Regions from separate parts of the Streptomyces vilmorinianum genome, predicted to be linked through region 1. Evidence: riboswitches for the same ligand, from Rfam matches in the RefSeq annotation. Region 1 holds a riboswitch; each other region holds the start of a gene.
The links. A riboswitch is a leader RNA that binds a small molecule or an ion and turns the genes downstream of it on or off. The one in region 1 is predicted to bind cyclic di-AMP.
Positions count from the first base shown of each region.

Region 2: linked by a shared signal. The riboswitch ahead of FDM97_RS04315 (LysM peptidoglycan-binding domain-containing protein) and the one ahead of FDM97_RS25745 (M23 family metallopeptidase) in region 1 are both predicted to bind cyclic di-AMP.
Region 3: linked by a shared signal. The riboswitch ahead of FDM97_RS21955 (M23 family metallopeptidase) and the one ahead of FDM97_RS25745 (M23 family metallopeptidase) in region 1 are both predicted to bind cyclic di-AMP.

Region 1 is NZ_CP040244.1:5,542,077-5,549,548, forward strand. Features, by position in the region: gene FDM97_RS25730 (GNAT family N-acetyltransferase) at 1-2,535, opposite strand, end outside; gene FDM97_RS25735 (HPr family phosphocarrier protein) at 2,710-2,991, shown strand; gene FDM97_RS25740 (GntR family transcriptional regulator) at 3,150-3,842, opposite strand; gene FDM97_RS25745 (M23 family metallopeptidase) at 4,040-4,810, opposite strand; cyclic di-AMP (ydaO/yuaA leader) riboswitch at 4,824-4,990, opposite strand; gene FDM97_RS25750 (M16 family metallopeptidase) at 5,202-6,569, opposite strand; gene FDM97_RS25755 (M16 family metallopeptidase) at 6,596-7,472, opposite strand, start outside.
Region 2 is NZ_CP040244.1:892,433-899,904, reverse strand. Features, by position in the region: gene FDM97_RS04335 (Ppx/GppA phosphatase family protein) at 1-604, opposite strand, end outside; gene FDM97_RS04330 (DUF501 domain-containing protein) at 601-1,158, opposite strand; gene FDM97_RS04325 (FtsB family cell division protein) at 1,221-1,694, opposite strand; gene eno (phosphopyruvate hydratase) at 1,782-3,062, opposite strand; gene FDM97_RS04315 (LysM peptidoglycan-binding domain-containing protein) at 3,355-4,041, opposite strand; cyclic di-AMP (ydaO/yuaA leader) riboswitch at 4,045-4,220, opposite strand; gene FDM97_RS04310 (LysM peptidoglycan-binding domain-containing protein) at 4,480-5,463, opposite strand; gene FDM97_RS04305 (cytochrome P450 family protein) at 5,577-6,818, opposite strand; gene FDM97_RS04300 (globin domain-containing protein) at 6,895-7,472, shown strand, end outside.
Region 3 is NZ_CP040244.1:4,685,468-4,692,939, reverse strand. Features, by position in the region: gene FDM97_RS21970 (aspartate aminotransferase family protein) at 1-1,061, shown strand, start outside; gene FDM97_RS21965 (helix-turn-helix domain-containing protein) at 1,137-1,766, shown strand; gene FDM97_RS35955 (DUF6126 family protein) at 1,787-1,942, shown strand; gene FDM97_RS21960 (tyrosine-protein phosphatase) at 2,020-2,832, opposite strand; cyclic di-AMP (ydaO/yuaA leader) riboswitch at 3,214-3,370, shown strand; gene FDM97_RS21955 (M23 family metallopeptidase) at 3,373-4,353, shown strand; gene FDM97_RS21950 (SGNH/GDSL hydrolase family protein) at 4,516-5,310, shown strand; partial or broken gene FDM97_RS21945 (STM4011 family radical SAM protein) at 5,297-5,506, opposite strand; gene FDM97_RS21940 (RNA-guided endonuclease InsQ/TnpB family protein) at 5,716-6,909, shown strand; partial or broken gene FDM97_RS35950 (DUF6745 domain-containing protein) at 7,025-7,159, shown strand; gene FDM97_RS21935 (SIMPL domain-containing protein) at 7,261-7,472, shown strand, end outside.

The DNA.
Region 1 (7,472 bases):
GTACTCCGGCACCCGCCCCGGCTCGGCGGCCTGCCGCCGCCACTCCCCGTACCGCACGGCCTCGGCCAACGCCCGCACGGCCCGCTCGGCGGCGGGATACGCGGGAATACTCCCCCCGGCTCCCGCCCCCCGGACCGCTGACGGGCCGTCCGCCGATCCGCCCATGGTGGACTGAGCCGGGGCTGGTGACGTGCCGTACCCGTCCGCGGTGGACCGCGCCGGGGCCGTCGACGGTGACGGGCCATCCGGAGAACCGCCCGTCGTGGACGGAGCCGGGGCCGGGGACCGGTCCTCCGGCGATCCGCCTGCGGCGGCCGAGGCCTGGGACGGGGCCGTCGGCCCGGGTGCCGCGGCGGACGCGCCCGCGCGGTCGCCGGCGGCGGCACCGTGCGGCTGGGCCCCGTCGAGCCCACCGGATCCGCCGGCCCCCACCTCGCCCGCCGGGCTGACTCGGGCCGTCCCGGCGGGCGGTCCCGGCGTCGCCGGCTCCTGTCCGGAGACGGGCACGGGCCCTGCCTTCCGGTCGCCGGACCCCACCGGAGCTGGTGTCCCGGCGTCGGCGGGTGCCACGGACAGGCCGAGGACCGGCCGCGCGGGCCCCCCGGGCCCGGTCCCGGTCCCGGCTCCCGCCGCGCCCGCAGAGGTCCCCGGTGTCGGCCTCGTGCTCGTCGCCACCGCGAGGGCTTCCGCCAGGCCGCCCATCTCGACGTGGACCACGACCACCGGCTTCGCCGACGACGGCGCGGTGGCGACCGCTTCGCGGAGGAAGGCCGCGAGGACCTCGCCGTCGCCGGACTCGACGGCTCCGTTCTCACCGACCCAGGGGATCGCCGTCACCACGACCGCGTCGCACGCGTCGTCCGCGAGGGCCGCCGTCAGCGCGTCGCGGAAGTCCGCCGGGCTCGCCCCCGTCGTCAGGTCGAGCGGGCGCAGCGGACGCAGCCCCTCCGTCAGGCAGGCGTCGTACGTGAGGAGCCCGAGCGACTCCGAGTTGCCGAGGATCGCGACCCGGGGCCCGGCCGGCAGCGGCTGGCCCGCGAGGAGCAGGCCCGCGTCGACGAGTTCGGTGACCGTGTCGACGCGGATGACCCCGGCCTGGCGCAGCAGCGCGGAGACCGTGGCGTGCGGGATGCGCGTGACCGGCACCCGGTGTCCGGGCGGCGCGCTCCCGCTGTGCCGCGCGCCCTTGACCACCACGACCGGCTTGACCGCGGCCGTGCGCCGGGCCAGCCGGGTGAACTTCCGGGGGTTGCCGATCGACTCCAGGTACAGCAGGACGACGTCCGTCTCCGGGTCGTCGTACCAGTGCTGGAGGAAGTCGTTGCCCGAGACGTCCGCCCGGTTGCCCGCCGAGATGAAGGAGGAGAGGCCGGCGCCCCGCCGGTGCAGTCCGGCGAGGAGCGCGATGCCGATCGCGCCGGACTGGGTGAACAGACCGATCCGCCCGGCCGTCGGCATCTGCGGCGCGAGCGAGGCGTTCAGCCGGACACCGGCCGAGGTGTTGATGATCCCGAAGGCGTTGGGCCCGATGATCCGCATCCCGTACGAGCGGGCCTGCCGTACCAGTTCGCGCTGCCGGTCCCGCCCCTCCGCCCCGCTCTCCGCGTAGCCCGCCGAGAGCACGACCAGGCCCTGCACCCCGTGCTCTCCGCAGTCGGCGACCGCCTCCGGCACCCGGTCGGCCGGGACGGCCACCACCGCCAGGTCCACCGGCTCGCCGATGTCCCCGACGGAGCGGAAGGCCGGCACCCCGTCGAGGGAGCCGGTCCCCTCCGCGAGGGCGCGGTTCACCGCGTACGTACGCCCGGTGTAGCCGGAGTCCAGGAGGTTGCGCAGCACCGTACGGCCGACCCCGCCCGGGGTGCGCCCGGCGCCGATGACGGCGACCGAGCCGGGTGCGAGGAGGCGCTGCACCGAGCGGGCCTCGGCCCGCTGCTCCCGCGCGCGCTGCACGGCGAGCGAGCGGTCGGTGGGCTCCAGGTCGAGATGGAGCCGCACGGAGCCGTCCTCGAAACTGCGCTTCTGGGTGTACCCGGCGTCCGTGAAGACCTTGATCATCTTCGTGTTCGCGGGCAGCACCTCCGCCGCGAACCGTCTGATGTCCCGCTCCCGCGCCACCGCCGCGATGTGTTCGAGCAGTGCGGACGCCACGCCCCGCCCCTGGTGGGCGTCCTGGACCAGGAAGGCGACCTCGGCCTCGTCGGCGGGAGCGCTGGCGGGCATGCCTTGGGCGTCGATGCGGTCGTAGCGTACGGTGGCGATGAACTCTCCGCCGACGGTCGCCGCGAGTCCCACCCTGTCCACAAAGTCGTGATGGGTGAAGCGGTGGACGTCCTTGGCGGAGAGGCGCGGGTAGGGCGCGAAGAAGCGGTAGTACTTCGACTCGTCCGAGACCTGCTCGTAGAAGCTGACCAGTCGGTCGGCGTCATCAACGGTGATGGGCCTGATGCGCGCGGTGCCGCCGTCACGGAGGACCACATCCGCTTCCCAGTGGTCGGGGTATGCGTGTTCAGGCTGTTCCGACGCGCTCTGCATGGGGCAAGCGTACGGCCGGGATACGACAGTGGCACCGGTCGCGCACGCTGTGTGCGCCATGCAAGGTAGGAGGGCCGAACGGCCGTCCCGCCGGGGCCGGAGGTCGGCTACGAGCACCTCGCAACCCGTGAGAGACTGGTCTAGACAACCGCTGAGACTTTGAAGGGCAACACCATGGCTGAGCGCCGCGTCAATGTCGGCTGGGCCGAGGGCCTTCACGCCCGCCCCGCCTCCATCTTCGTCCGTGCTGCCACGGCCTCCGGCGTCCCCGTGACGATCGCCAAGGCCGACGGCAACCCGGTCAACGCCGCGTCGATGCTCGCGGTGCTCGGCCTGGGCGCGCAGGGCGGCGAGGAGATCGTGCTCGCTTCGGACGCCGACGGCGCCGAGGCCGCTCTGGACCGTCTGGCGCGACTGGTCGCCGAGGGGCTCGAGGAGCTCCCCGAGACCGTCTGACCCAAGGACCACACACGAAGGAGCCGCACCGGCCGGAATTCCGGCGGGTGCGGCTCCTTCGTTTTCTCCGCTTTCCAGTAAGAGCACAGTCCATCGGAATTCGGCGCAGCACGAATTCCGCCCGCCGAATTGCTCCCTCTTTGTATACGGCGTGCTCGTTAATTCCGGATGCTCGCCGTGTTTACGACGTGTTGCGAAGCCCTCACACGGCCGCGTTCCGGGCGTTCCGGCCGTTTCAGCCGGTGCAGGACCAGGGAGCGCTCGGCGTGCAGGGCGGTGAGCGTACGGGCGCGTTCGGCGTCGCCCCGCGCCACCGCGTCCACGATCGCCCCGTGCTCGGCCCACGCCTCCACGGGCTGGGCGGGGGTCTCGACCGTGTACATCCAGGCGATCTTGTGCCGCAGCTGGGTGAGCAGGGCCGTGAGCGCCGGGCTGCCCGAGGCCTGGGCCAGGGTCTCGTGGAACCAGCTGCCGAGCGAGCGCAGATCCTCGCCCTGGCCGCGTCTGGCCCGTTCCTGACCCAGCCTGACCAGGCCACGCAGCACCTTGAGATGGGCCTCGGTACGACGCTGGGCGGCGCGCGCGGCTCCGAGCGGCTCGAGGAGCGCCCGTACGTCGAGCAGGTCGGCCGCCTCCTGCTCGGTCGGCTCGGCGACATGGGCGCCCGCGTGGCGGCGGGTGATCACGAAGCCCTCCGACTCCAGCGTGCGCAGGGCCTCGCGGACCGGGACGCGGGAGACTCCGTAGCGGCGGGCCAGCTGCTCCTCGGTCAGCCGGCTGCCGCGCTCGAAGGCTCCGGAGACGATGTCGTCCCGGATCGCCGTGCATACCGAGTGCGCGGGAATGCGCATGTTCGACCTCCGCCTTAATCCGCGCGAAACCCATCCGATTGACGCCTGTTCGCCGGCTCCTCGCCGACTCTTCGGTGACTCTATTGCAGCGGAGAGACATTTCCGATGGCTACCGGAGATCCATGGATATCTTTTGGCCAGCGAAAAGCCCCGGCTCAGTACGAGCCGGGGCTTTTCTGACGCGGGTGGGGCGTGGATCAGACGTTCACGCCGCGGGCGCGCAGGTACGCGACCGGGTTGATGTCGGAGCCGTACTCGGCGCTGGTGCGCGCCTCGAAGTGGAGGTGCGGGCCGGTCGAGTTGCCGGTCGAGCCCGAGATGCCGATCTGCTGGCCCGGGGTGACGGACTGTCCGACCGAGACACTGATGGCCGACAGGTGGCCGTACTGGGTGTACGTGCCGTCGTTCATCCGGATGACGATGTTGTTGCCGTAGGCGCCGCCCCAGCCGGCCTCGACGACGGTGCCGGAGCCGACGGAGACGACCGTGCTGCCGTAGGCCGCGCGGAAGTCGACGCCGGAGTGGCTGCCGGAGGACCAGAGCGAGCCGCCGGCCTTGTAGCCGGTGGTCACGTACGAGCCGGCCACGGGAAGCTGGAAGGAGTTCAGACGCTTGCGCTCGGCCTCACGGGCGGCGCGCTCCTTGGCGGCGCGGATCTCCTTGGCGCGGGCCTCGGCCTTGCGCTTGGCCTCGGCCGCGGCCTTGGCGCGCTCCAGGGCCTCGACGGCCTCGCGCTCCTGCGCGGCGGCCTGGGCGTCGATGGTCTTCGCGAGGGAGTCGGCGGCGACGACCTGGGTCAGGCCGGTGTCCTCGAGGGAGGGAGCGTCCGTGTCGGCGGCGAACGCCGGGGAGGCGAGGGTTCCGATGACGCCGGTGGTGGCGAGCGTCGCCACGCCGGCGAGCCCCGCGCTGCGGCGCGTCAGACGGCTCGGACCACGATGCTTCCCGGTGGCACGGGTGAACGCCATGTAGTGGCTGATCCTTTCCTTCCTTCTCGCCTACCGGGTTAGCTGACGGGTTCGGAGCAGGAAGGTCTCCTACGGGCCCCTCCGCACGCGGTGCGAAGGCGTCCGATTCACCCCAGGGACTTCGTGTGGGTCCCCGGCTCCCCAGGCTCGCGCCTGACGGGGACTCGGCGATGACTGTCCGATGCCGCGGGTGCGGCGGGTGCAACTGGCGAACAGCCGGACCGACGCTAAGCGGATCGTCTTTCAATCACCAAACAGACACGCCCGTTTGTAAGACATGCCACAGGGCATACGGCCACCCTCTGCTGCAATCCGGACAAAGGGGAGGACCCCGACGTACAGTGACGTCGGGGTCCTCGGAACCGGCTCGATCCGGCTCGATCCGGCTCGATCAGCCTGTGACGACGGTGACTTCACCGATACCGAGGGCGCGCACCGGCTCCTCGATCTGGGCGGCGTCACCGACGAGCACGGTGACCAGGCGGTCCACTGGGAAGGCGTTGACGACGGCCGCCGTCGCCTCCACCGTGCCGGTCTCGGCCAGGCGCGCGTACAACTGCGCCTGGAAATCGTCCGGGAGGTGCTGCTCGACCTGGTCGGCGAGCGTCCCGGCGACGGAGGCCGCGGTCTCGTACTTCAGCGGAGCCACACCCACCAGGTTCTGCACGGCCACGTCGCGCTCCGCGTCCGTCAGACCCTCCGCGGCGAGGGTGCGCAGCACCTTCCACAGATCGTCGAGCGCCGGGCCGGTGTTGGGCGTGTCGACGGAGCCGCTGATGGCGAGCATCGAGGCACCGTGTCCCTTGCCGTCCGAGCGCAGCACCTGACCGAAGGCCCGGACACCGTACGTGTAGCCCTTCTCCTCGCGCAGGACGCGGTCCAGGCGGGAGGTGAGCGTGCCACCGAGGCAGTACGTGCCGAGGACCTGCGCCGGCCAGACGCGGTCGTGCCGGTCGGCGCCGACGCGGCCGATCAGCAGCTGGGTCTGGACGGCGCCCGGGCGGTCCACGATGACGACGCGGCCCGTGTCGTCGGCCGTGATCGGCGGGACGGGGCGCGGCTCGGCGGCGTTCCCCGTCCAGACGCCCAGCGTCTCGTCGAGGACCTTGTCCAGATCCACGTCGGTCAGGTCGCCGACGACCACGGCGGTGGCCGTGGAGGGCCGGACGTACGCCTCGTAGAACGCGCGCACGGCCGCGGCGTCGATCGCCTCCACCGTCTCCTCGGTGCCCTGGCGCGGCCGGGACATACGGGAGGTGGCCGGGAAGAGCTCCTTGGAGAGCTGCTTGGCCGCCCGGCGGGCCGGGTTGGCCGTCTCGTGCGGGATCTCGTCGAGCCGGTTGCGCACCAGGCGCTCGACCTCGGTGTCGAGGAAGGCCGGCGCGATCAGGGCCTCGGCGAGGAGGCCGAGCGCCTTGGGCAGCCGGGAGACGGGGACCTCCAGGGAGACCCGTACGCCCGGGTGGTCGGCGTGCGCGTCGAGCGTGGCGCCGCAGCGCTCCAGCTCGGCGGCGAACTCCTCGGCCGTGTGCTTGTCCGTGCCCTCGGAGAGGGCGCGGGCCATGATCGTGGCGACGCCGTCGAGGCCCTCGGGCTCGGCGTCCAGGGGGGCGTCGAGGAAGATCTCGACGGCCACCACCTGCTGGCCGGGGCGGTGGCAGCGCAGCACGGTCAGACCGTTGTCCAGCGCTCCGCGGTCCGGGGCCGGGAAGGCCCACGGCTTGGCGATGCCCGCCTCCGGCTGCGGGTGGAACGTCATGCTCGTCAAAGGCGCGCCGGCGTCGGTCACTGGTCCGCTCCCTCTTCCTCGTCGCTGTCGCTGTCGCTCTGTTCGGTGCCGAGCGGCTCGTACACCAGCACCGCGCGGTTGTCCGGGCGCAGCTTGGCCTTGGCGACCGCCCGCACCTCCGCCGCGGTGACGTCCAGGACCCGGTTCACCGCGGTGAGGGCGAGCTGCGGGTCGCCGAACAGCACCGCGTAGCGGCACAGTTCGTCGGCGCGGCCCGCGACCGTGCCGAGCCGGTCCAGCCACTCGCGCTCCAACTGGGCCTGGGCGCGCTCCATCTCCTCGGGCGTCGGGCCCTCGGCCGCGAAGCGGGCCAGCTCCTCGTCGACGGCGGCCTCGATGCGGGGCACCTCGACACCGCCGGAGGTCTTGACGTCCAGCCAGCCGAGCGAGGGGGCGCCCGCCAGGCGCAGCAGGCCGAAGCCGGCGGCCACGGCCGTGCGGTCCCGGCGGACCAGGCGGTTGTGGAGCCGCGAGGACTCGCCGCCGCCGAGCACCGTCAGGGCCAGGTCCGCGGCGTCGCACTCGCGCGTGCCGTCGTGCGGCAGCCGGTAGGCGGCCATCAGCGCGCGGGCCGGGACCTCCTCCTCGACGACCTCGCGCAGCTGCTCGCCGATGGTGTCGGGCAGCGTGCCGTCGCGCGGCGGGAGCTTGCCGTCGTGGGACGGGATGGAGCCGAAGTACTTCTCGATCCAGGCCAGGGTCTGCTCGGGGTCGATGTCGCCGACGACCGAGAGCACCGCGTTGTTCGGCGCGTAGTACGTGCGGAAGAAGGCCCGCGCGTCCTCGAGGGTGGCCGCGTCCAGGTCGGCCATGGAGCCGATCGGCGTGTGGTGGTACGGGTGGCCCTCGGGGTAGGCGAGGGCGGTCAGCTTC
Region 2 (7,472 bases), 4.6 Mb from region 1:
CCTCGGCGATCGGGACCGTCCGCGCGGCGAGGTCGAGCGCGGCCCGGATGTCGGTCACGATCGCCTCGACCTCGGCGGCGGTGGGCGGGTCGCTGCGGACGTGCCGCTCGGTGAGCCGTACGCAGCCGATGTCGACGGACCGGGCGGCCTCGACGTGCTTGTTGCCGACCACGAACTCGGTCGACCCGCCGCCGATGTCCACGACCAGGTACTTCTCGGTGCCGTGCAGCTCCATGGTGGCGCCGGTGAAGGAGAACTCGGCCTCCTGGTCGCCGGTGATCACCTCGGGCTCGACGCCCAGGATGTCCAGGACGCCGGAGACGAACTCGTCGCGGTTCTCGGCGTCACGGGAGGCGGAGGTGGCCACGAAGCGCAGCTTCGTGGCGCCCAGTTCCTTGATGACGGCCGCGTACTCACGGCAGGCCGCGAAGGTCCGCTCCAGGGCCTCGGGCGCGAGCCGGCCGGTCTTGTCGACGCCCTGGCCGAGCCGGACGATCGTCATCCGCCGGTCCAGCTCGATCAGCTCGCCCGTGTCCGGATGGACGTCGGCGACGAGGAGACGGATGGAGTTCGTCCCGCAGTCGATGCCCGCGACCCGTGTCATTGCGCGTCCTCCCCTTCCTTCTTCTCCTTGTCCTTGTCCGCGCAGGGGGTGACGCAGGGGCCCTTGGCCCACCACTCCGGCAGCATCGCGATCGCCTCGTCGCCCAGCGGGTTCACGCCGGGGCCGGCGGCCAGCGAGTGGCCGACCAGGACGTGCAGGCACTTGACCCGGTCCGGCATGCCGCCGGCGCTCGGGAAGCCCTCCAGGACCTCGATGGCGTCACGGCGTGCGATGTAGTCCTCGTGCGCGGCCCGGTAGGCGGCGGCCAGCTCCGGGTCGGTGCCGAGCCGGGCCTGCATCTCCTTCATGACCCCGTTGGCCTCGAGGGTGCCGATCGCCGAGGCGGCGCGGGGGCAGGTCAGGTAGTACGTGGTGGGGAACGGGGTGCCGTCCGGGAGCCGCGGCGCGGTCTCGACGACGTCCGGGTTGCCGCAGGGGCAACGGTGCGCGATGGCGCGCAGACCCCGGGGCGGGCGGCCGAGCTGCGCCTCGAAGGCGGCGACGTCCGCCTCGGTCGGCTCGGTGCGTGCGGTCTGCGGAGGGGGCGTTTCCATGCCTGCGTCTGTCTTCTCGTCGGTGGGGCGGTTCGGTGGGGCCATCATCTCGCGTCGCCGCGTCAGCGGCCCGCGTCGGCGTGATCGACGCCCTCCCAGACATGGGAGTACCAGGGGCGGTCGGCCGCGCCCTGCTCGGTGCGCCGGGCGCGCTCGGCGTCGGGGTCGTTCACGGTGAAGCCCGTCTCGCCGGGCATGACGTAGTGCAGATGCTCGCGGGCGAGACGGCGGACGTACGCGGGGTCCTGGAGCCGGGCCTTCTCGTCCCTGAGCTGCTCGACCCGGTCGGCGGCCTCGGCGGCCCTGCGCTCCTGGTCGGCGATCTCGCCGCGCTGGGAGACGTACTGCCGCATGGGGTAGGCGAGCGCCACCACCAGCGAGCAGACGACCAGGGCGAGGAAAGCCGCGCGGCCGGTGAGGCGCGAGCGGCGGGCCTGGCGGCGGGTCTGGGAGCGGTAGACGCGGGCGGCGGTCTGCTCGCCGAGCAGCCTGATCCGGGTCGCGGTCGAGAACCGGTCCCGGTCCTTCGCTGCCATGTCTTCCGCCTCCCTCTTCAATGCGTACGTCCCCGCACACGGTACGGGACCGAGTGCGGGGACGTACGGAAGCTACCTGCGGGAGGTTCAGCCCTTGAAGCGCGGGAAGGCGCTGCGGCCGGCGTAGACCGCGGCGTCGTCGAGGATCTCCTCGATGCGCAGGAGCTGGTTGTACTTGGCGACGCGCTCGGAGCGGGCCGGGGCGCCGGTCTTGATCTGGCCGCAGTTGGTGGCGACGGCGAGGTCGGCGATGGTGACGTCCTCGGTCTCGCCGGAGCGGTGGGACATCATGCACTTGAAGCCGTTGCGCTGGGCCAGCTCGACGGCGTCCAGGGTCTCGGTCAGCGAACCGATCTGGTTGACCTTGACCAGGAGGGCGTTGGCGGTGCTCTCCTCGATGCCGCGGGCCAGGCGCTCCGGGTTGGTGACGAACAGGTCGTCACCGACCAGCTGCACCTTGGCGCCGAGCTTGTCGGTGATGGTCTTCCAGCCGGCCCAGTCGTCCTCGAACAGCGGGTCCTCGATGGAGACCAGCGGGTACGCGTCGACGAGCTCCGCGTAGTAGTCCGTCATCTCGGCGGCCGAGCGGGACTTGCCCTCGAACTCGTAGGAGCCGTCCTTGTAGAACTCGGACGCGGCGCAGTCGAGCGCCAGCGCGATGTCCTTGCCCGGGACGTAGCCGGCCTGCTTGATGGCCTCGAGGATGAGGTCGAGCGCCTCGCGGTTGGAGCCGAGGTTCGGGGCGAAGCCGCCCTCGTCGCCGAGACCGGTGGACAGGCCCTTGGTCTTCAGGACGGACTTGAGGGTGTGGTAGACCTCGGTGCCCCAGCGCAGGGCCTCGGAGAAGGACTCCGCGCCGATCGGCGCGATCATGAACTCCTGGATGTCCACGTTGGAGTCGGCGTGCGAGCCGCCGTTCAGGATGTTCATCATCGGAACGGGCAGCAGGTGCGCGTTCGGGCCGCCCAGGTAGCGGAAGAGCGGGAGGTCGGAGGCCTCGGAGGCGGCGTGCGCGACGGCGAGGGAGACGCCGAGGATGGCGTTGGCGCCGAGGGAGGCCTTGTTGTCCGTGGCGTCCAGGTCGAACATCGCCTGGTCGATCAGGCGCTGCTCGGTGGCGTCGTAGCCGACGAGCTCCGGGCCGATCTGCTCGATGACGGCGAGAACGGCCTTCTCGACACCCTTGCCCATGTAGCGGCTCTTGTCTCCGTCACGGAGCTCAATGGCCTCGAACGCTCCGGTGGAGGCACCGGACGGAACGGCAGCACGGCCGGTGCTGCCGTCGTCGAGGCCGACCTCGACCTCGACCGTGGGGTTGCCTCGGGAGTCCAGGATTTCCCGGGCTACGACGACGTCGATGGACGGCACGAGCATCTCCTTCTGGGATGTGACGCTAGATGCATGCGATGCAGGGTCGCTTTGGCCTTGCGACAAGAGCCTAACCGGCTCGGGGCCTCCGGCCAGCCGGGCGCCCGCCCCCTGGGACGAAAAAGGACCCAAGGGCATGCATCCCGGGTCAAAGGACCCCGGAACTACTCATCGGTAACACGGAAACCCCGTCCCGGCGCGCACGGGGGGAAGGGCGCGCCGGGACGGGGTGGTCACCGCGGGAGGGTCGTGGGACCCGCGTGAGCCGCCGGACTCACGCGAGCCGTCGGGCTCACTTCAGGTGAAGCTGCTGGCCCGGGTAGATCAGGTCGGCGTCCTCGACGACGTCCTTGTTGAGCTCGAAGAGCTTCTCCCAGCCGCCCTTGACGTCGTGCGCGGCGGCGATCTTGCTCAGGGTGTCGCCGGCGACGACCTTGTACTCGCCGTCGCCCTTCTTGACCTTCTTGCCGGTCGGGGTGGTGACGGTCTTCTTCGACTCGGCCTTCGGGGCGGTCCGCTGCTCGCTGCGGGTCGCCGGCTGCTCGGCCTGACGCTCCTGCCGCGGGGCGCTCCGCTGGGTGCTCGCCTCGGCGCCGCCCTCGTAGGAGGCGTTGGACAGGCCGACGCCACAGGTCGGCCAGGCGCCCTTGCCCTGGCCGGCCAGGACCTTCTCGGCGATGGTGATCTGCTGCGACTTCGAGGCCTGGTCGGCGGTCGCGGCGTACGCGGTGCCACCGAAGGCGGCCCAGGTGGAGGCCGAGAACTGCAGGCCGCCGTAGTAACCGTTGCCGGTGTTGATGGACCAGTTGCCGCCGGACTCGCACTGGGCGACGGCGTCCCACTCGGAGGTGGTCGCGGCCGAGGCGGACCCGGCGGTCATCAGCGGGGCGGCGACGGCGACGCCGGCGACACCGGCGAGGGCGACGGCGCGGGTGGCCTTGGAGGGACGACGGTGTTTGCCCTTGGCGGAAAACAGCATGGGACTTCTCCTCACCGACGCCTGCGAGGTGAGCTGTCGGGTTCGGGCCATGTGAGTTGCCCGGCCGCGCGACCCAGCGCGCGGCTTCACCCCAAGCCGGTCCGTCGGCCGTCTGTCTCAACGGCCGGGGACGGCACTTACCTTGGGTCCCCCGCTCCTGCCTTCGGCGCGTGACGCGACGACTGTTCCCATCGGCCGGCGGCAGGATTCGGCGTACCGGTCGACGAGGCCCGCGGTGGCGAGCGGTGACGACCGTAGACACAGACCCCGCCGAAGTTCAAAGACGGGCATTGAGGAGAAAACGCCCCTACTCGCCGCCGGACGAAGGGTGTTTACGCAGGTGAGAGGTGACGGAAGCAGAGTTTGCGGACGTGGCGGGCCAGTTGGGACGAAGAGACCCATGTCTCACTTGCACAGAACCGGACATACGACCCCGAACTACTTCGCCTTCTGCGGCAGGCCGATCGTCAGGTCAAGGCTCTGACCAGGGTGAATGAGGTCCGGATCGGCACCGACGGTCTGACGGTTGGCGTCATAGAGGGAGGTCCAGCCGCCGGGGAGCTCGTTCTGCTGGGCGATCTCGGAGAGGCTGTCGCCCGGCTTGACGGTGTATTCGCCCGCGATGCCCGTAGCGTCCGACGTGTCTGTTGTATCCGGATTATTCGAACCCTCACCGCCGGTCACGTCACTTGTCGGCGCGTCAGGCCCGTCGACCGGTGCGGCATGACGACCGGAATCGTCAACCTTGTCCGTAGTGCCCGATTCCTCCTTGGCGGCGTCGCCGCGGTGCTTGCCGGTGCCGGGGGCGGCCGGGGTGGAGGGCGTGACGGAGGTCTCGGGGGTGGCGCCGGAGATCGGCGCGTCCGACGGCGCCGAGGCGTCCGGCGTCGCGGGGGTGGTGGGGCCGGCAGGGGTGGTGCGGGTGGTCTCGGGCTGGGTGGGGACGGCCTCGGGGCCGGCCGGCAGGCCCTCGGTCCGGTTCGAGCCGTAGACCGGCCCGGTGGGCGCCGGCGTGACGGCGGGCCCCGGGTCGACCTCGGGAGCGGTGCCGTCGTTCGTCAGACCGGCGATCGGGGCGCAGGTGTCCCACTGCGTGTCGCCCGCGGCGAGCGCCTTCTCCGCCACCGCGATCTGCTGGGCGCGGCTCGCGTAGTCCGCGCTCGTCGCGTACGCCAGACCGCCGTGACGCTCCCAGCCCTCCTGGGTGAACTGCAGCCCGCCGTAGAGCCCGTTGCCGAAGTTGGCACTCCACTGGCCGCCCGACTCGCACTCGGCGACCCGGTCCCAGGTGGCGGCGTCGGCGGCGGAGGCGGAGCCCGCGGCCAGGAGCGGCAGCGCGAGCGCCGAGCCGGTCACACCGGCTGCGACGACGATGGCGGGGGCCTGACGGGGTCTACGGTGTCGTCCGTTCCCGGAGCGCATGCGGAGTGCCTTTCGCGTGACTGCTGAGGTGACGGTGAACGTAGCGGCATTCGAACGTCAGTAACAAGTCGATGCAGCGGAGATCACGTAAAAGTCACAGTCTTGACGGCACGTCAGTTCGCAAGAGGGGTGAACTCGACAGGAAGCGTGCGCAATCCACGCATGATGAGCCCGCCGCGCCACCGCAGATCGGCCGGATCGGCCCCAAGTCGCAGGTCCGGCAGGCGAGTCAGCAGCGTCGCGAGAGCGATCTGCCCTTCCAGCCGGGCGAGCGGGGCGCCGATGCAGTAGTGGATGCCGTGCCCGTACCCGAGATGCTGGTTGTCGCGCCGGGACAGGTCGAGCGTGTCCGGCTCCTCGAAGCGCTCCGGGTCGCGGTCCGCGGCGGCGAGCACGACGAGCACCGGGTCCCCCGCCGGGATCTCCTGCCCGCCGATGGTCAGCGGCTCCCTGGCGTACCGCCAGGTCGCCAGCTCCACCGGCCCGTCGTAGCGCAGCAGCTCCTCGACGCCCGTCTCCAGGAGGTCCCGCTCCCCCGCCGCGAGCGAGGCCTGGAGCCGCGCGCGCTGGTCCGGGTTGCGCAGCAGCGCGTACACGCCGTTGCCGATGAGGTTGACCGTCGTCTCGAAGCCCGCGAAGAGGAGGATGAAGGCCATCGCGGCGGCCTCGTTCTCCGTCAGGTGCTCGCCGTGGTCGGAGGCCTTGATGAGCCCGGAGATCAGGTCGTCGCCCGGGTCGAGCCGCTTGCGGTGGATGAGCTCGGCGAGATAGCCGCGCATCTTCTTGACCGAGCGCGCGACCCCGCCGCGCGGCCCGCCGCCGTGGCGGATCATCATCCCGGCCCAGTCGCGGAAGTCGTCCTGGTCCTCGCGCGGCACCCCGAGCAGGTCGCAGATCGCGTAGATGGGCAGCGGGAAGGCGAACTCGTGGATGAGGTCGGCCGAGCCCCGCGCCGCGAACCGGTCGATGAGGTCGTCCGTCAGCTCCTGCACCCGCGGGGCGAACTCCGCGACCCGGCGCGGGGTGAACGCCTTCGAGACCAGCCGCCGCAGCCGCGTGTGGTCGGGCGGGTCGATGTTGAGCAGATGCGTCATCAGCTCGGCCTTGCGCTCCCCCGGGATGCCCGTCTTGCCCTTGGCGTGCGCGGGCTCGTCGTGGTGGGCCGGGTTCTTCGACAGACGCTGGTCGGCGAGGGCCTGCCGGGCGTCCGCGTACCGCGTCACCAGCCAGGCCTCGACCCCGCTGGGCAGCTTCGCCCGGTGGACGGGCGCGTGCTCGCGCAGCCAGGCGTAGGCGGGGTACGGATCGGTCGCGAACTCCCAGGTGAAGAGCTCGGGGGCGGGGGGCTTGCTCACCCTGAGACGGTACAAGGTCGCCGCCGGTCCGGCGATGTGATCGTCGTGTGAAGACGCGTGGCCTAGATTCTCCCGAGTGGATGCCCAGTTGATCAGAAGCTCGTTCGCCGTCGTCGAGAGACGGGCCGAGCACGCCGTCACCTTCTTCTACTCCCATCTCTTCTGGAACAACCCGGGCGTCCGCGAGCTCTTCCCCGAGGACATGCGGCCGCAGCGCGACCGGCTCTTCGCCGCGCTCACCCATGTCGTGACGCACCTGGAGGACCCCGGGCTCCCGGATTACCTCTCCCATCTGGGCCGCGACCACCGCAAGTTCCTGGCCGCGCCCGCGCTCTACGCCGCCGTCGGGGCCAGCCTGACCGCCGCCTTCGCGCACGCCGCCGGGGCGGCCTGGACCGTCGAGGCCGAGAAGGCGTGGACCGAGGCGTACGGCTTCGTCGCCGACCTGATGATGCGGGGCGCCGAGGAGGCGGCGGAGGTCGGCGAGCCGCCGTGGTGGGACGCCGTCGTGGTGCGCCACGAGCGGCTCGGCGAGGACCTGGCGGTCCTGACCCTGCGGCCGCGGCGGCCGTTCGCGTACCGGCCCGGACAGTACGTCAGCCTCAGCTCGCCGCGGGTGCCGCGGGTGTGGCGGACGTACTCCCTGGCCAACGC
Region 3 (7,472 bases), 860 kb from region 1:
TGCTCGCCCACAGCCCGCACCTCGACCGGGTCTTCTTCGGCAACAGCGGTACGGAGGCGGTGGAGACCGCGCTGAAGTTCGCCCGGTACGCCACCGGGAAGCCGAGGATCCTCTACTGCTCCCACGCCTTCCACGGCCTGACCACCGGTTCTCTGTCGGTCAACGGAGAGAAGGGCTTCCGGGACGGCTTCGCCCCGCTGCTGCCCGACACCGCGATCGAGCTGGGCGACCTCGACGCCCTGGAGCGGGAGCTGAGCAAGGGCGACGTGGCCGCGTTCGTCGTCGAGCCCATCCAGGGCAAGGGGGTGCACGAGGCCCCGCCCGGCTTCCTGCGCGCCGCCCAGGAGGTGCTGCACCGGCGCGGCGCCCTGCTGATCGCCGACGAGGTGCAGACGGGGCTCGGCAGGACCGGCGACTTCTACGCGTACCAGCACGAGGACGGTGTCGAGCCGGACCTGGTCTGCGTCGCCAAGGCCCTCTCCGGCGGGTACGTGCCCGTCGGCGCCACGCTCGGCAAGGACTGGATCTTCAAGAAGGTCTACTCGTCCATGGACCGGGTCCTCGTCCACTCGGCGAGCTTCGGCTCGAACGCACAGGCCATGGCCGCCGGGCTCGCCGTGCTCTCGGTCATGGAGACCGAGGGGACGGTGGCGCACGTGCGGCGGGTGGGCGAGCTGCTCTCCTCGCGCCTGAAGGAGCTCGTCCCGCGCTACGAGCTGCTCAAGGAGATCCGCGGACGAGGGCTGATGATCGGGATCGAGTTCGGGCGCCCGTCCTCGCTGGGGCTGCGCAGCCGGTGGACGATGCTGCAGGCCGCCCGCAAGGGGCTCTTCGCGCAGATGGTCGTGGTGCCGCTGCTCCAGCGGCACCGGATCCTGACGCAGGTGTCGGGGGACCATCTGGAGGTGATCAAGCTGATCCCGCCGCTGATCATCGACGAGACGGACGTGGACCGCTTCGTGACCGCGTTCACGGCCGTGATGGACGACGCTCACGGCGGTGGCGGACTGATGTGGGACTTCGGAAAGACGCTGGTCAAGCAGGCGGTGGCGCAGCGCTGACCCCTGGCGCGGTGGGAATTTTGCCTCTGGGGCAAGAAACTTGCCCCAGAGGAAAGATCCTGGCGGAATGGAGGCATGGACCACCTCCCCGGGGAGCAGTCCCCGGATCCCGCCGCACCGGACGCTCTGCCCGACGTCGCTCCGCAGCTGCGCGGTCTGCGCCGCCGCCGCGGGCTGACGCTGGAGGCCGCCGCCCAGCGCGCCGGTCTCTCCCCGGCCCATCTCTCCCGGCTCGAGACGGGCCGCCGGCAGCCCTCGCTGCCCATGCTGCTCGCCCTCGCCCGTATCTACGGTACGACCGTCTCGGAGCTACTGGGCGAGGTTCCGCCCGAACGTGATCCGATCGTCCGGGCCGGCCGGTCGGAGCCCGTGGAGGCCGACGGCTGGATCTACCACCAGGCGGGCGGACCCGGCCGTGCCCTGCAGGCGCTGCGCGTCCACGTGCCGTACGCCACCCGGGCCGACATCGTGCGCGTCCATCCCGGCGAGGAGTGGCTCCATGTCCTCGAAGGCCAGGTGCGCCTCGCGCTCGGCGACGCCGTGCACGTACTGGATCCGGGGGACAGCGCGCACTTCGACTCGCTCACCCCGCACCGCATCGGCGCCGCCACCCGCGGCGGGGCCGAGCTGCTCTTCGTCCACACGCTGATGCAGAGCCCCGCCGCCGAGCTGTGCCTCGGCGACGGGACCCCGCATCTGCGCTGAGCCCTTCGAAAGGGGCCGACATGTCCGACAAATCCGTACCGGTCACTGGCGAGGAACGCGGGGGCGGCACGTTCCCCCGCGGGCTCGTGATCCGGCTCTTCGCCTATCTGGTGGCCGGCCACCTCTTCGCGGGCTTCCTCTATCTGCTGTTCATGCTGGGCGGGCAGAACCAGTAGCGGGACAGGGGGAGGCGAGACAGGGAGAGGCGAGACAGGGAGAGGCGGGGCAGGGAGAGGCGGGGCAGGGGGCGGGACTAGGCCTCGGTGACGAGGCGCTCGCGCAGCCGCTCCCGCGTCTCGGGGGCGAGCTTCAGGCCGTCCGAGAAGTAGCGCTCGGTCGTCCCCCAGGTCTGCTCCAGCGTCTCGAACGCCGCCCGCAGATACTCCGCGCGCGCGTCGAAGAGCGGGCCCAGCAGCTCCATCACCTCGGGCGACATGGCGTCCGCGGCGGTGGAGCTGCGGCGCACCTTGTAGCGACGGTGCGGATCGTTCGACTTCAGATAGTCGGCCTCGATCGCCTCGCGCTCGACGCCCACCGCGAGCAGCGAAATGGCGATGGAGAGGCCCGCCCGGTCCTTGCCGGCCGCGCAGTGCATCAGCGCGGGCATGCTGTCCTCGGCCATCGCGTGCAGGATGCGGCTGTGCTCCGCTGTCCGCTCGACCATCATCTTCCGGTATGAATCGGACATTCGGGCAGCCGCCTTGCCGTCGCCGAGGATCTCGCGCAGCTGCTCCAGGGCGCCCGTGCTGACGAGCTTCCAGAACTCCTTGCCGTCGGCCGGGTCGTTGAGCGGGATGTTCACGTTCCGTACGCCGGGAAGCTCGACATCAGGACCCTCCACCTTCCGGTCCGCCGCGTTGCGGAAGTCGAAGACGGTGTGCAACCCGAGGGTGGAGAGGAACGCCGCGTCCTCCTCGGTGGCGTGCGCGAGGTGACCGCTGCGGAAGAGGCGCCCGAACCGCACCGACCCGCCGTCCACGGTCGGCAGGCCGCCCACGTCCCGGAAGTTGCGCACTCCGGTGAGCTCGGGTTCGGTCGACGGGACCTGCGGCAGCTGCTGCGTCACGAGTGCTCCTGAAGGTTGACGGATCGAGATCGGTTCCCGGGGCAATCATCCCGGGTGCGCCTCTTCCCGCCCACCCCGGGTACAAGAATGGGTGTTCTGTCCGAATTGAGCTCTTCGATATAACGCGCCCTGGTTGCAGGGGAGATGGCCCTCGGTGCGTGAGCAGGGTCATAAAGGTGACGGACCGTGCCTGATCGTCTCGGGTAATCCCCGTACGAGAAAAGGAGATCGAGGTCCCGTCATCCACGGAGGGTGACCGGAATTCGGTGCGAATATCACGTCCCGGATTGATCCATGAAATCGACGGCTTGTTCGCGCCGACCCCGCTCGTCTACGGTCACCGTCAATCCGGTCGGACCGCCGAATCCTGCCACCGCCCGGAATTCGCACCCACCCACGTGCGGCAGGAGCGGGGGACCCAGGTAGTACGCCGATCCTTCAGGTCAGGACGGCTCGGGGTGAAGCCGCGTGAGAACGCGGCCGGACATCTCCAGTCCGAACCCGACAGCTCACCTCGCAGGCGACGGAGAGGAATTCGCCATGCCCGCGAAGGGTAAGCACCGCCGTCCCAAGGTCAACCCGATCACACGCGGATTCGTCGCCGCCGGTACGGGTGGCGCCGTCGTCGCCCTGCCGCTTCTCGGTGCGACCGGAGCCCACGCCGCCGACAAGGCCGCCCCGGCTGCCGTGACGCCCGAGCAGGCCGTCGCCGCCATTGCCGCCGCCGCCCCGGCGAAGGCCCCGGCCGCCGCGCCCGCCGCCGCCAAGCCGAAGACGTACCGCGTCGTCCCCGGCGACTACCTGTCCAAGATCGCCCAGGAGCACCACCTCGCCGGCGGCTGGAAGAAGCTCTACGAGGACAACCGGCAGGTCGTCGGCGAGAACCCCTCGCTGATCTTCCCCGGCATGAAGCTCACCCTCGGCGCCAAGTCGACGGCCAAGGCCACGCCCAAGGCCGCCGCCCCGAAGGCCACCACGAAGGCCGCCCCCAAGGCCGCCCCCAAGGCCGAGAAGCCGTCCTCCGCCTCGGGTGAGTCGCGCAGCTCGCGCTCCACCGAGCGCAGCACGGTGGAGTCGACCCAGGCCGCCCCCGCCGCCCCCGCGCAGAGCGTGTCCTCCGGCTGGGTCGCCCCGGTCGGCGGCGGCGTCTCCACCCCGTACCGCGCCTCCGGCTCGATGTGGTCCTCCGGCTACCACACCGGTGTCGACTTCATCGCCTCCTCGGGCACCTCGGTCAAGGCCGTCGGCGCGGGCACCGTGCACTCCGCCGGCTGGAGCGGCGCCTACGGCAACGAGGTCGTCATCCAGCACGCCGACGGCACGTACTCGCAGTACGCGCACCTCTCCTCCCTCTCCGTCTCCGCCGGCCAGACCGTCTCCGGCGGCCAGCAGATCGGCCTGTCCGGCTCGACCGGCAACTCCAGTGGTCCGCACCTGCACTTCGAGATCCGCACCGGACCGAGCTACGGCTCGGACATCGACCCGCTGGCCTACCTGCGCCAGCACGGTGTCGGCATCTGACGCACACCCAGCACCCGACGGGCCCGGCACCTCTGTGCCGGGCCCGTCGCGTGTCCGGAGTATTCCGGCTTGGCGGAATCTTGACCGGTGGCGTATCTCACCCGGCGTCAACCCCTCCTTACGGTCGCGTAGGTCACACCTGTAAGGGAAGGATGTGCTCCCGTGGCAGACGATTCGAGATCAACAGACATGAACGTATTCGGGTCGTACGCGGCGATCGGTGACAGCTTCACCGAGGGTGTGGGAGATCCCGGGCCCGACGGGAAGTACGTCGGCTGGGCGGACCGCTTCGCGGTTCTGCTCGCCGACCAGCTGCCGGAGCACGACGCATTCCGTTACGCCAACCTGGCCGTACGCGGCCGCCTCCTCGACCAGATCGTGGAGGAGCAGGTCCCCAGGGCGAAGGAGCTCGCCCCGGACCTGGTGAGCTTCTGCGCGGGGGGCAACGACATCATCCGCCCCGGCACCGACCCCGACGACGTCGCCGAGCGTTTCGAGCGCGCCGTGGCCGAGCTGACCTCCGCCGTCGGCACGGTCATGGTGACGACCGGCTTCGACACCCGGGACGTACCCGTGCTGCGCCATCTGCGCGGCAAGATCGCCACCTACACGGCCCATGTCCGGGCCATCGCCGACCGCTACGACTGCCCGGTCCTGGACCTGTGGTCGCTCAAGTCCGTGCAGGACAGGCGGGCTTGGGACGACGACCGGCTGCACCTGTCTCCCGAGGGCCACACCCGGGTCGCGCTGCGCGCCGCCCAGGTCCTCGGCATGGAGGTACCGGCCGACCCGGACCAGCCCTGGCCGCCGCTGCCGCCCCGGGGCACGCTGGAGGTGCGCCGCGACGACATCCACTGGGCCAAGGAGTACCTCGTCCCGTGGATCGGCCGGCGGCTGCGGGGCGAGAGCTCGGGGGACCACGTGGAGGCCAAGCGCCCGGACCTCATGCCCCTCTGATCACCGACGGGCTCCGTTCGGGGATCCGCTCCAGGACACCGCCGGCGAACACGTCGTACAGCGGCAGCGTCTCCAGGTGGACGTAGCCGATGTGGCAGTCGCAGACGGCGAGGGGGCAGGCGCGCGGGCGCAGGGCGGCGCGGTACGAACCGTCGTAGAGATTGCCCAGCTCGGCCTTCACGAAGTGACAGCGCCGCCTCTTGGGAATGAGCATCGCCCGCGAAGCCGACCGGTGGAGGGGAGAGAAACGGGCGTCGGCAACGGGAAAGGTGAACGCGCGTTCTCGTGTTCGCTGGTTGTGGTGCCCTTGTCCTGATGCGGGGACGGATGTGCGTCTGTCGTGCGTACGGTCTCGTTGTGGGGGCCGGGGCGAGCGACCGGGCGTGAGAGGGAGGGGGTGTTGTCGTGTCGGTGGCGGGGGAGGGCGGGCATGCCCGGTACACGTACCGGCTCCGTGTGTCGTCGACGGCCCGTACGGAGCTCCTGGCGGAGTGGGACCGCTGCCGGTGGATCTGGAACGAGTGTGTGGCCCGGTCTAAGAAGGCCCTCGCCGAGAACGAGAACTGTGGTCCCGCCCGGCTGGACAGGATGCTGACCGGGGCCCGCGCTGTGACGCGGTGGCTGGCCGAGGGCTCGTCGGTGCCGCAGCAGCAGGTCATCCGCGACTTCGCCAAGTCCCGTGTCAAGGCGTTGAAGGACATCAAGGACCGCCTGCCCGTGCGGCGGCGTGCGGGGATGCCCCGGTTCAAGAAGAAGCGTGAGGCCGACCCGACCCTGAACTACACCCGGCGCGGCTTCCGGTTGAAGGAAGGGCGCCTGCACCTGGCCGGGAATATCGTGCTGACGGTGGTGTGGTCGAGGGACCTGCCGGCCGAGCCCTCCAGCGTGCGTTTGTACTGCGACAGCGTCGGTCACTGGTACGCGAGCTTTGTCGCGCCTGCCGAGGTGCAGCCTCTGCCGGAGACGGGTCGGGTGATCGGAATCGACTGGGGTGTGAAGGAGACCGCGACCACCACCAGCGACGCCTACGATCTCCCGCACGCCGGACACGGCAAGCGAGGGCAGGCTGAGCTGACCCGGTACGACCGGATGATGGCCCGCCGTAAGCCCGCCAGGGGGCAAGCTGCGTCGAAGGGCTACCGCGAAGCGAAGAAGTGGCGGGCGAAGAGCTACGCGAAGATCGCGCGCCAGCGCCAGGACACCGGGCGCAAGTGGGCCAAGAACGTCGTGACCGACCACGACGTCATCGCCGTCGAGGACTTCAGGCCGAAGTTCCTTGCCAGGACGTCGATGGCCCGCAAGGCAGCCGACGCCGCGATCGGCGCCACCAAGAAGGCCCTGACTGAGATGGGCCGCAAGCACGGGCGGGATGTGCGTCTGGTGCATCCCGCGCACACCACTATGGACTGCGCAGCCTGTGGAGCGAGAACCAAGCACGCGCTGCCGCTGTCGGAACGTACCTACACCTGCACCGCGTGCGGAGTCGTCTCCCCAAGAGACAAGAACTCCGCCCGTGTGATGCTCGTCCGGGCAGGTCTCAACCCGGCTGGTGCCGAGGGCGTAGGACCTCCTGGAGCGCTGCTCCAGGAGGCGGCCTGAGCCAGGAATCCCCCTGCTTCCAGCTGGGGGAGGATTCAACCAGAGATAGACCTGGGACCGGGACGGGAGGCCGGTGCGCAGCCGACGGGCGTGCCCCAGGGGGTCCCGGTGGGTGACGACCCCGGAGCCGGACGGCACCTTCCGTACGTACTGGCTGCGCGTGCCACCGGAGATGACGACCGCACGGCAGGGGGTCGCCTGGACCTTCGGGCTCGCGGCGGCGGCGTACGAGCCGCTCGTGCAGACCTGAGCGGGTGACGGGGCAGGAGTGGCGCGCGGGAGCGGGGGCCGGGGGGTGCTGGGATGTGCGCGCCGGGGGCCTCCCGGCAACCATCGTCGAAGGGACCGCCTGTGACGACCAGCCACCTCCCGCCCCACCGCCTCCCGGTCGGACCGTTCCGTGCCGCGGGCGTGCCGTCCGCTGTCCGCCCCCGTCCCGTGCGTCGCGCGGTGACCGCGGGCGCGGTGCTTGCCGCGCTGCTGATCGGTGGCGCGGCGCCGGCGCTGGCCGTGGCCCCCGGCGCGGCGGCGCCCGTGACGGCCGCCCCCGCCACCGATCCGGC